3 regions of the Paenibacillus sp. FSL H7-0918 genome follow, and region 2 is predicted to be linked to each of the others. Evidence: predicted binding sites of a transcription regulator. Region 2 holds the regulator's gene; each other region holds the start of a gene.
The links. The regulator LexA, encoded in region 2, represses DNA repair genes until DNA is damaged. The targets are predictions, from matches to a motif close to CGAACATATGTTCG.
Positions count from the first base shown of each region.

Region 1: MHI15_RS06075 (YolD-like family protein) is a predicted target of LexA. The motif match lies at 1,740-1,753, and genes of this name have one in related genera.
Region 3: addB (helicase-exonuclease AddAB subunit AddB) is a predicted target of LexA. The motif match lies at 1,073-1,086, and genes of this name have one in related genera.

Region 1 is NZ_JBBOWJ010000001.1:1,337,694-1,340,974, reverse strand. It holds gene MHI15_RS06090 (glycosyl hydrolase) at 1-335, shown strand, start outside; gene MHI15_RS06085 (PH domain-containing protein) at 409-900, opposite strand; gene MHI15_RS06080 (hypothetical protein) at 1,018-1,578, shown strand; gene MHI15_RS06075 (YolD-like family protein) at 1,793-2,128, shown strand; gene MHI15_RS06070 (hypothetical protein) at 2,125-2,289, opposite strand; gene MHI15_RS06065 (M15 family metallopeptidase) at 2,407-3,093, shown strand; gene MHI15_RS06060 (WGxxGxxG-CTERM domain-containing protein) at 3,169-3,281, shown strand, end outside.
Region 2 is NZ_JBBOWJ010000003.1:27,937-31,217, reverse strand. It holds gene MHI15_RS20030 (HAD family hydrolase) at 1-74, opposite strand, end outside; gene MHI15_RS20025 (hypothetical protein) at 109-630, opposite strand; gene MHI15_RS20020 (DUF896 domain-containing protein) at 680-889, opposite strand; gene MHI15_RS20015 (LysM peptidoglycan-binding domain-containing protein) at 999-1,412, opposite strand; gene lexA (transcriptional repressor LexA) at 1,664-2,290, shown strand; gene MHI15_RS20005 (L,D-transpeptidase) at 2,469-2,807, shown strand; gene MHI15_RS20000 (hypothetical protein) at 2,958-3,281, shown strand, end outside.
Region 3 is NZ_JBBOWJ010000001.1:1,528,626-1,531,906, reverse strand. It holds gene MHI15_RS07065 (class I SAM-dependent rRNA methyltransferase) at 1-431, shown strand, start outside; gene addB (helicase-exonuclease AddAB subunit AddB) at 1,218-3,281, shown strand, end outside.

The sequences.
Region 1 (3,281 bases), on a different contig from region 2:
GGAGACAAGGTTCGCCTGATCCTGCCATTCGTGTAGATGCGTTCTCTGTGCGGTGGAGTGGGAAGCTGACGGCTGCTTTTAGCGAGGTGTATACCATTTATTCCTACTCTGATGATGGGATACGGGTATGGATTGATGGCGGGCTAGTCATTGATAGTTGGGTGAATCAGAGCGGCCAGGAACGAAAAGGGAGCATAAACCTGATTGCAGGTAAGCCGTATGAAATAAAGGTGGAGTATTATGAGAATGCGGGCGACGCCCGGGTTGTTTTGCAGTGGGAGAGTCCGAGCCAGATCAAGGGGGTTATCCCAGCGGGGGCATTTTATCTTCCTTAAAAAAGAGTACTTCAAGTGTGCAAGCGCAAGCAAAAAGCCCCGGTTTTCCGGGGCCTTTTTACGTATGAACGTCTTAAATTTGCTCGCGGTAGCTAATGTTGTTGGCGATCTTCTCGTCACGAACGGCTTTGCGCAGAACATCTTTGACGGTTTGGGCATCATGGATTTTTCGAAAAAGAAGCTGAGGCGCTGAGGCATCATCAGAAAATACAGTTAATGATCCAATGCCAAGCATCCGGTCCATGATAGACTGTTTTACGGATAAATCGCGTACGCGCAGCAATTCGATTTCTTCAACATTTTTACCGATAAGTCCGGTCTTTACCATAATACGCTGACTTGTAATGGTATATGAAGTTGTGTTAAGTCCTACGATTCCTTTGAGTCGATCCGAGATGCCGGCAGGTTTGCCTTTCCAGAGCACGACTTCTTGGATGACATGATTATTATCTACTGCGGGTCGATGAGCGGTTACTGGAGCGGTACCGTCAAGGCTGGTTCCACATACTCCACAAAATTTAGCGCCCTGCTTGTATTCCGCTCCACAGGTGGTGCAATAAGGCATAAATACTCTCCTTTCCTGATCACAATTAAAATAATTATAACATAACAGTCATTTTACATATATTTCATTTGCGCTTTACACAAACCGACATTATCCTGTTAAGTGGAGGGATAAATAATGAAAAAAGCTTTACTAATAGGAATGCTGATGATGACTGTCATCCTTAGCGCCTGCAGCAATAATTCAACTTCATCGGCACCTGCCACGGAGGAAGAAGTGCAGGAGACCGTGCAAAACTTCTACAATGAAATGTCTAAACTTGAAGAGTCAGGAAAAACTTCTTTAGCGGAGTTCAACGAAGCCATTGCGGGTTATTCAGCAGGAGAACTCACGGACAAGCAGTTGGAGAAGAAAATTAAGCAATTCCAGAGTACCGCAACTGATTTATCGAATCAAGCCGAGAAAGTAAAAATTTCCTCCAGCTTGCCTGAAGACATTCGTAAGTTGCTCGAAGAGTCTAAAGTTGCCTTTGAAAGTGCTTATTCTTTAAAAGAAGAGGCCTCTCAAGGTGCTGATTCCGCAAACGTTACGGCTGAGCAATTTAATGAATTGAATCAGAACGCTGATGTAGCGATGTTATTCGGTATTTCCAAGCTTAACGAGGCAAGAGAAGCAACAGGACTTATAGACTCCGAAGGTCAGGCTACCTCAGAGTCTGGGGACGTTGTTCAAGAATAAATCAAATCAGGCGCTGCGCAGTTTATCTGTCAGCGTCTTTTTGCTGCGAATTTTAGCTTGGATAGATATACATTAATATACATCTTTTGAATAAAGAGTGACCCTTAAAAAGGTATCTTTTTCCTGATTATTGATTAATATGCGAAGATGCGGATATAATACAAACATACGTTCGTGTTCAGAGGAATAGATATATAATTAAGGAGGGGTTACCATGGGCAAAAAGCTGGAGAAAAACGGGCTGTGGGAAAGCAGCCGCATGATGCTGCCGGAGCATAAGATACGAATTATAAGAGATGAACGGGAAACGCTGCGCCGCATCAAGCCTATTCTGGATGAGCAGAAGCTGGAGGAGATTGAATGTACACTGGCTTTGTCGTTGCGGAGTCATGTACGAGTGACAGTTATTCTTTTTGACCCTTTTGAAAATACGATGTTAAGTGGTTTTGTGACTTCCATTCACACCCACTCGCGTGAGTTTAAGCTGCAGTGGGCGGAGGAATGGAAGTGGATCGATGTGGATGATATTGTCGAGGTCTACATCGTTTAATGCTGAGAACCGTTGCCTTCGCTTTTTTCATAAGCGATTAAGGTAACGGTAGGATTACCGGTCAGATGTGCAATGGAAGCTTCAGCATTCCGAATAATTTCCAGTGCTTCTTCCTGTTCACTAAGGGCTGCAACTTTATAGCTATCGCTATGAATATCCATATGTCTCCCACCTTTCGTTAAATATTTTGTCCTTTTTTGTGGAAATCATCCTAAAGGGGACAGGGGTACAGGCAAATAGGGCAGCGGCATCATTGAATATACCAAAGGGGTGATTCTATGCTGACTTTGGAGCAATTGAGGGAAAAATCCGCGGCGCGTCTGGTCGGGCTTCATCCTGTCTTGGCGGCAGGTGCGAATGTTTTGATTCAGCAAAGCCATGCGAGAGGAGTCCCTATCGTTATTACTCAGGGTCTACGGACCATTGCTGAGCAAAATGCTTTGTATGCGCAGGGTAGAAGCAAACCAGGACCGATAGTTACCAACGCTAAAGGCGGTACCAGCTATCATAATTATGGTCTTGCGTTTGATTTTGCGCTTTTGCTGCCGAATGGCACTAGCCTTTCTTGGGATATCAATCGTGATGGTGATAAGGATAAGACAGCAGATTGGCAAGAGGTTGTACAGGAGGCTAAGCGGCTTGGTTTAGAATGGGGCGGGGACTGGACCTCTTTTAAAGATTATTCACATCTGCAAATGACTTTCGGTTTAACTATAGATCAACTTCGGGCAGGTAAACGTCCAACGACGGACCAAGCCAAAGAGGCTTTAAAAAAGATTACCGGAGGGGATGATCAGGTGAACAAAGACGTTACAGTGACCATTAACCTAAACGGCCGCAAGCTTACCGATGGCGTTCTCGATACCGGAACAACTTATGTACCCATACGTGCGCTGGCTGAGGCGCTTGGAGCAAAGGTTACTTATGATGCTGTGACAAAGACAGTTAATGTAGTAAAAGAGTAAAACCACCATGCATAGACAGTGCCGTCCAAGGGGAAATTATCAGTGATAACTAACCTTAAAGGGAGGCATAACACTGTGAACAAGCTGATAACAAGCCTTGCATGCGGTACTGTATTATCAATGAGTCTAATGGGAGCTAGCTATGCATCAAATGCCGTGGGATCAGCAGCATTGGGCGGTATCCCAGC
Region 2 (3,281 bases):
AATGCTTCTTCGACGCTCCGATCATCCCACAGCAATGTATCATCAAGGTCAAATAGTACAGCAGAAATTGGCATTACAGGTCTCCCTCTCCCTTTAACTGGTCTAGTTCTATTCGTGAACTACTTCAATGTTGTGAGCTTTAGCAAATGCTTCTAATCGTGTACTCATCGCATTAGTATCATAGCGATTCATAAGTTTTGTGAAAATCCATTTCGTACGTTTCCCTTTATGCTTAATGACTACAGCTCCACGCGAAAGGGTGATTTTCTCAATATCTGCAGCTGGAAGTCCGCGTTCGCGATTGAATTTAATAGTGGACAGTCTTGCTTTTTCCACCTTCAAGTACGGACGACGGAAGAACAATAGCGCTGCCAGCAAATAGTACAGTACTACTCCCAGCCAATTAGCCAGCATGCCATTACCTTTGGCCTGATCAATAGAACCAACTACCCAAAACATAGTGCCAAGTATCACTAACACTACCGGAAATGCAATGTTGCGACCTTTAAAGACTTCGGCATTCTGGGTAGGAGATTTAGAGGCATAAATCGTATCCTTGCCTTGCTTCTTTCTTTGCTTGTTGATTTGCTGTGTGTTGCGTTGAACCATTCTTTCCCAAGAACGGGCCATGTGCGTTCCCCCTAGTCATCCTGAAATATCTATGAAAAGGAACAGCGAGCTAATGTTTAAGCCCCTTGTTACCTTGTTCATGCTCATCGTTATCTACCACTTCAATAGTATTTAATTGTGCTCGGAAGTTATTGCGGATATTCCCCAGGTAAATTTCACGAAGCTTGGCGCGTTCCGCCACTTCCTCTTGATTAAGGCCTACGCTCTTCTGTTTGCGTGCCAATTCGTTAATTCGCGCGACCAACTCATCAATATTCAATACTTTCCCTCCCCCTATAAATTAATTCTAACTCTGCCATGAGAAAAAGAGCTTGTCAAGGTCTACTCCCTGCAAGCTCTACTGGTCATTCTATTATGTTCTCAGAAAATTAATAAATAGGTAAAGTAAGTATGTCTCCAGCGTTAATTTGACTACTCTTAATCCCACTTGAACGTTTAATTCCTTCTATATAAACAACTGTCTTCATATCAGCTGGTTTATTCTTAAGGGCAATACTCCATAGTGTATCTCCACGTTCAACCACAATCCGCTTCTCTTCCTTCATTATAGTCGTCGATCCTGCAAATACATTTCCCACTACTGTTAGGCCAGATAATACTAGCACGAAAATCAATATTAACTTAATAAAGAAATCTTGACGGAACAACGAAATCATCCCTCCAAGCAAACGTTCCGTTATCTCTTTCACCTTAGCGGAATTACGGGCAACGTCATTATGTCCTATAGATTCAACCACTGGGGCCTTATCGTAGATGCTGCGGTATGTACTGTATTTTAGCATAATCATCATCCTCCAAACACTTGTTCTTACTTTCGAATTTATAATAACACGAACATGTGTTTTGTTCAATACTATTTCAGAACAATTGTTCTCTTTTATTCGAGAGACTCAAGCGGTTCATTTTATTATCATTTGTCTACCATTTTTTAACTCTAGCAGATTAATATTTATAATAGTTAGAACTTATGTTTGTGCGAACGGTAGTTCTATGTTATAATTTTCCCAAACATTACTATATGGGGTTGATTCCAATGTCAAAGATTTCAAGTCGCCAGCTGGCGATCCTGGAATTTATACGAAGCGAAGTCCGCAGCAAGGGTTATCCACCTTCCGTCCGGGAAATTGGAGAAGCTGTTGGCCTTGCTTCCAGCTCCACAGTTCACGGTCATTTGGACCGGCTTGAGAAGAAGGGACTTATTCGTCGAGATCCAACGAAGCCACGTGCAATAGAATTACTAGGCCAAGAGGATTCAGAGAATGTTCACCAATTCGCGCAGACCATCTCACGGATTCCTGTCGTAGGTAAAGTTACCGCCGGGGTACCTATCACTGCTACAGAGAATATCGAAGACTACTTCCCACTTCCTACTCACTATGTAGGTGACAACAAAGTATTTATGCTGTCTGTCATGGGTGATAGTATGGTGGACGCAGGCATTATGAATGGTGACTATGTGATTGTTCGCCAACAACAAACAGCGGACAACGGAGATATCGTTGTAGCCATGACCGAAGAAGATGAAGCAACCGTTAAGACCTTTTACAAGGAACGTGATCATATACGGCTTCAGCCGGAGAATCCAGCTTATGAGCCGCTTCGCCTTAATCGCGTAACTATTCTCGGAAGAGTCATCGGATTGTTTCGAGATATCCACTAAGTATGCACTTCTAACATAAAAGGCTGGTCCGCATATGCGGAACAGCCTTTTTTCTACGTTTTTTTGCTTTTCCAACCACTTACGAACATTTGTTCCCAATGGCTAAAATGGCCATTTTCTATGAATAACCCTTTAGGCGTTCTGCTCATATCCTAATTAGAAAGGAGTGTTGCGTATAATGCCCAACTACCGAATTATTGTAGATCTGACCCAACGAATGTTATATCTTCTGGACAATGATATTGTGATTAGAGGTTTCCCTGTCGGCATCGGTAAGATGTTAACCCAATCCCCAGTGGGTGAATTCACTATTATTAACAAACAACCCGACCCAGGGGGTCCCTTCGGTGTGTTTTGGATGGGACTGTCTAAACCACACTACGGAATTCATGGAAACAATGACCCTTCCTCCATTGGGAAAGAGGTGTCCCACGGCTGCATCCGGATGTACAACGAGGATGTGTTAGCACTCGCTGCTATTGTCCCTATAGGCACACGAGTAACGATAAGAAATTAAATTCGAATGGAGGCTCGGCAACCCCCAAATCACATTAAAAAATGGGGGTCATTACATAAGTAAGTATTTTTTCATTAGCATACTAGGAGTTTGGTGATTATATGTCGAATATTGTTAACAGGATTGCAAATTGAAAAGGATGTGTTTAGTTTGAATAATTCAAAAATTAGAACCCTCGTCGATTTTAAAGTCGATGCACTGGGTAAGCTGTCCGGTTTACTTTTAAATGATGAACAAGCTAGTGGAAAAAAAGTGAATTTGCTCACCTCTTTTGGCAGCATTCAGGGAATCGTCTCTCCAACCGTCTCCAACAAAGAGGATGTATTTGATTTAAAATCTTTGATGGATGATGTAATTGTAGACGAATACATATCTTATTTGGGAGCAGAACACCCTGATAAAAATTTCAGCTATAACTTTGTTGTCCTCAATGACGTTACTGTAAGACCTTATGCTAGTTATGGGACTCCGATC
Region 3 (3,281 bases), on a different contig from region 2:
CAGTTGCCAGTGGAACAGATACGGCAGCAGCTGCTACAAATCCTAAATCCGGAGGCAAAACAGCCAAAACCGACACATCCAAGCCGATGACGGCAGGTGGAGGAAGAACTTGGGATGTAGTCATCTTGGACCCTCCGGCGTTTGCCAAAACCAAAAGTGCAGTAGCTGGCGCTTGCCGTGGTTACAAGGATATCAATCTGCACGGGATGAAGCTGGTGAACGAAGGCGGCTATTTGGTTACCGCAAGCTGTTCTTACCATATGCAGCCAGATCTGTTCCTCGAAACGATTGCCGATGCAGCTAAAGATGCTGGCAAGGTGTTGAGACTTGTAGAATGGCGGGCCGCAGGCAAAGACCATCCACAAATACTTGGCGTTAACGAAGGACACTATCTGAAGTTTGCGATTTTTGAAGTGCGGAGTAAAAAATAAGCCTGAAGGTCAAAAAGGTTTACAGTGCCAAGTAACAAATAAGATAAAAGGGCTGGTCGTAGGGTGGCCGTGAGTCGACTGTAAGGCAAGGAGTTGCCAACGGACTCAGATGACTCTATTTAGTGTAAACAGCCCATTATTGAATTCTTACGGACCCTAAAGGCGCTATTGCCCCAATAACACCCGTAATGCAGCACATTTTCGAAGAATAGCGTCAGTGGGGTCCGAAAAGTTGCCATAACAGCACTGAATCCACGAATAACGGCTCCTGGGTCCCTAAGTAATTAATGAAACAAGCCTAGCCGAAATGTTGAGTGTTAAATTCGGAATACTAAATAGTAAACAACGAATGATGCTTATTGAATTATGATATGCGGAATGCGGATTACAAAACGATCGGCGTAGAGTGCTAATGTTGAGTGCGGGGTGTTGAGTATTGAACGCTGAACGCTGAACGCTGAACGCCAACAGTCTAACATTGACCCTACGCTCCGACATTGGCAGCTCCTATCTAACGTTGCACAACTGGCATTAAAAACAAACTAAACACTCTAAAAAGCAAGCCGCCAAAATCCGGAGGTTTGCTTTTTTTATTTGTACTCATAGCTGTTTATCCTTTGTAAAACATTAGAAAATACTAGCAAACACATGTTCCGATTAGTGTGGTTATGATATACTGAGGGGACGAGGAATCACTGAACTTTTTTAATTGGAGTGTAATCAATGGGTGGATATTTCACCCTGTATTCTATATATTTTCTCCGCTACGGAAGGAGTCTATCATTTATGCCGGTAACCTTTTTACTAGGCCGCTCGGGCAGTGGCAAGACAACAAAAATATGGGAATCTATCTCTTCTTCCTTAGAAAAGGAACCGCTTGGTGCGCCGATTATTATTCTTGTGCCAGAGCAAGGTTCTTTTGGAGCAGAACGGGGGCTTCTGACCGTAGGGAATGTGAAGGGAAGCCTTCGGGCGCAGACACTGAGTTTTTCGCGGCTTGCCTATCGTGTGAAGCAGGAAACTGGTGGCAGTGCAAGTCTGCCAATCAGTGAAGAAGGTAAGAAAATGTTAATTTACAAAATCATCAGTCGCCGCAAAGAGGAACTGAAATTATTCGGTGCCTCAGCAGACAGACCGGGTTTTGTGGAACGTCTGAACCAACTGCACACGGAGATGAAACGTTGCTGTTTGGGTTCCACTGATTTAGAGGAACAGCTGTCCGCTATGCGAGGAGCTATTGCAAGAAGTCCTATTCTTGAGGGTAAGCTGGATGATTTGCAGCTGGTATTTAGCGATTTAGAGAAGGAAATGTCCCGTCTTTATATCGATGAAGAGGATCGTTTAGCAGAACTGGCTGAGCATATTCCAGATTCCTCCTACATTCGCGGGGCAGAGATTTGGGTAGATGGGTTCCATGGATTTACTCCGCAGGAATTCGTAGTGCTTCGAGAATTGATGCAGCAAGCTTCGAAGCTGACGGTTTCGCTTACAATTGATCGTCCTTACCCCTATGGAGATCAGTTGAATGAGCTTGAATTGTTTCACCCAACTGCGGTTACTTACATTAAACTGCGTGGAATTGCTGAAGAGCTGGGCATTGATGTATGGGACGAGCTGCTGGAGCCAATGGTTCTTCCACGTTTTGAAGAAAGTCCAGTACTTGCTCACCTTGAACGGGGATATGATCGCCGGAAGGCTTGGATAGATGCGGATGAACTGGCAAGAGAGGCTATATCCATAGGCGCCGCAGTTTCGCACAGAGCAGAGGTTGAGGGAGCCCTGCGCGAAATGACTAGACTGGCGCGGGATGAAGGTGCAAAATATGGCGAAATGGCCGTATTGATGCGCAATATTGGCGATTACGAGCAGCTGGTTCAGCCGTTGTTCCAAGATTATGGAGTGCCATTTTTTCTGGACCAGAAGGTGAATGAGCTGCATCATCCGCTAGTGGAGTTTATACGTTCCGCGTTGGATGTAGTGCGTCGTCGCTGGCGTTACGAGGATGTATTCCGTTGTGTAAAGACGGAGCTTCTGCTTCCGCTAGACGATAGTATTACGCGTGAGGATATGGATGCTTTAGAAAACTATGTGCTGGCTTGTGGGATTCAGGGGTACCGCTGGACAGATGGCCGCTCCTGGAAAGGTATTCCTAGCTTGTCGCTGGAGGGCGGCAGACAGATGGATGATAAACTGCTTGCTACTATGGAACGATGCCGTGCTAGTATAACAGGTCCATTATTTGCTTTTGAGAAACGAATCCAGAAAAGCCGAAGCGGCCTTGAACTATGTACGGCAATGTACAAGCTGCTTGAAGAGACGGATGTTGCACGAAAGCTAGAGAAACTCAGTGTTAAGTCTATGGAGAAGGGCCAACCCGAGAAGGCTAGGGAACATAGCCAGTTGTGGGGTGCGGTACTTGATCTGTTAGATCAGATAGTAGAAATGATGGGCAATGAAAGACTTGAGTTTGAAGTGTTCACTGGAGTTCTAGAGACAGGTCTTGCTGAACTTAAAATGGGACTAGTTCCGCCCGCACTGGATCAAGTATTGGTCGGCAATATGGATCGGACTCGCCCAACGGGGGTTAAATACGCTTTTTTGCTTGGATTTAATGAAGGTGTTGTGCCTGCGCAGTTTAAGGAAGATGGAATTCTCTCGGAAGGTGAACGCTCCGTACTAGAGAATGCTGGAATGGAGCTTGCTCCCGGCGCTTCTCGTAAACTGCTGGACGAGCGGTTTCTGATCTATAATGCACTAACGACAGGAAGCCGAAAGCTCTGGATTAGCTACGCTACAGCGGATGATGAGGGCAAAGCTCTCCTTCCCTCTGAGGTTATCCGGCATTTGCAT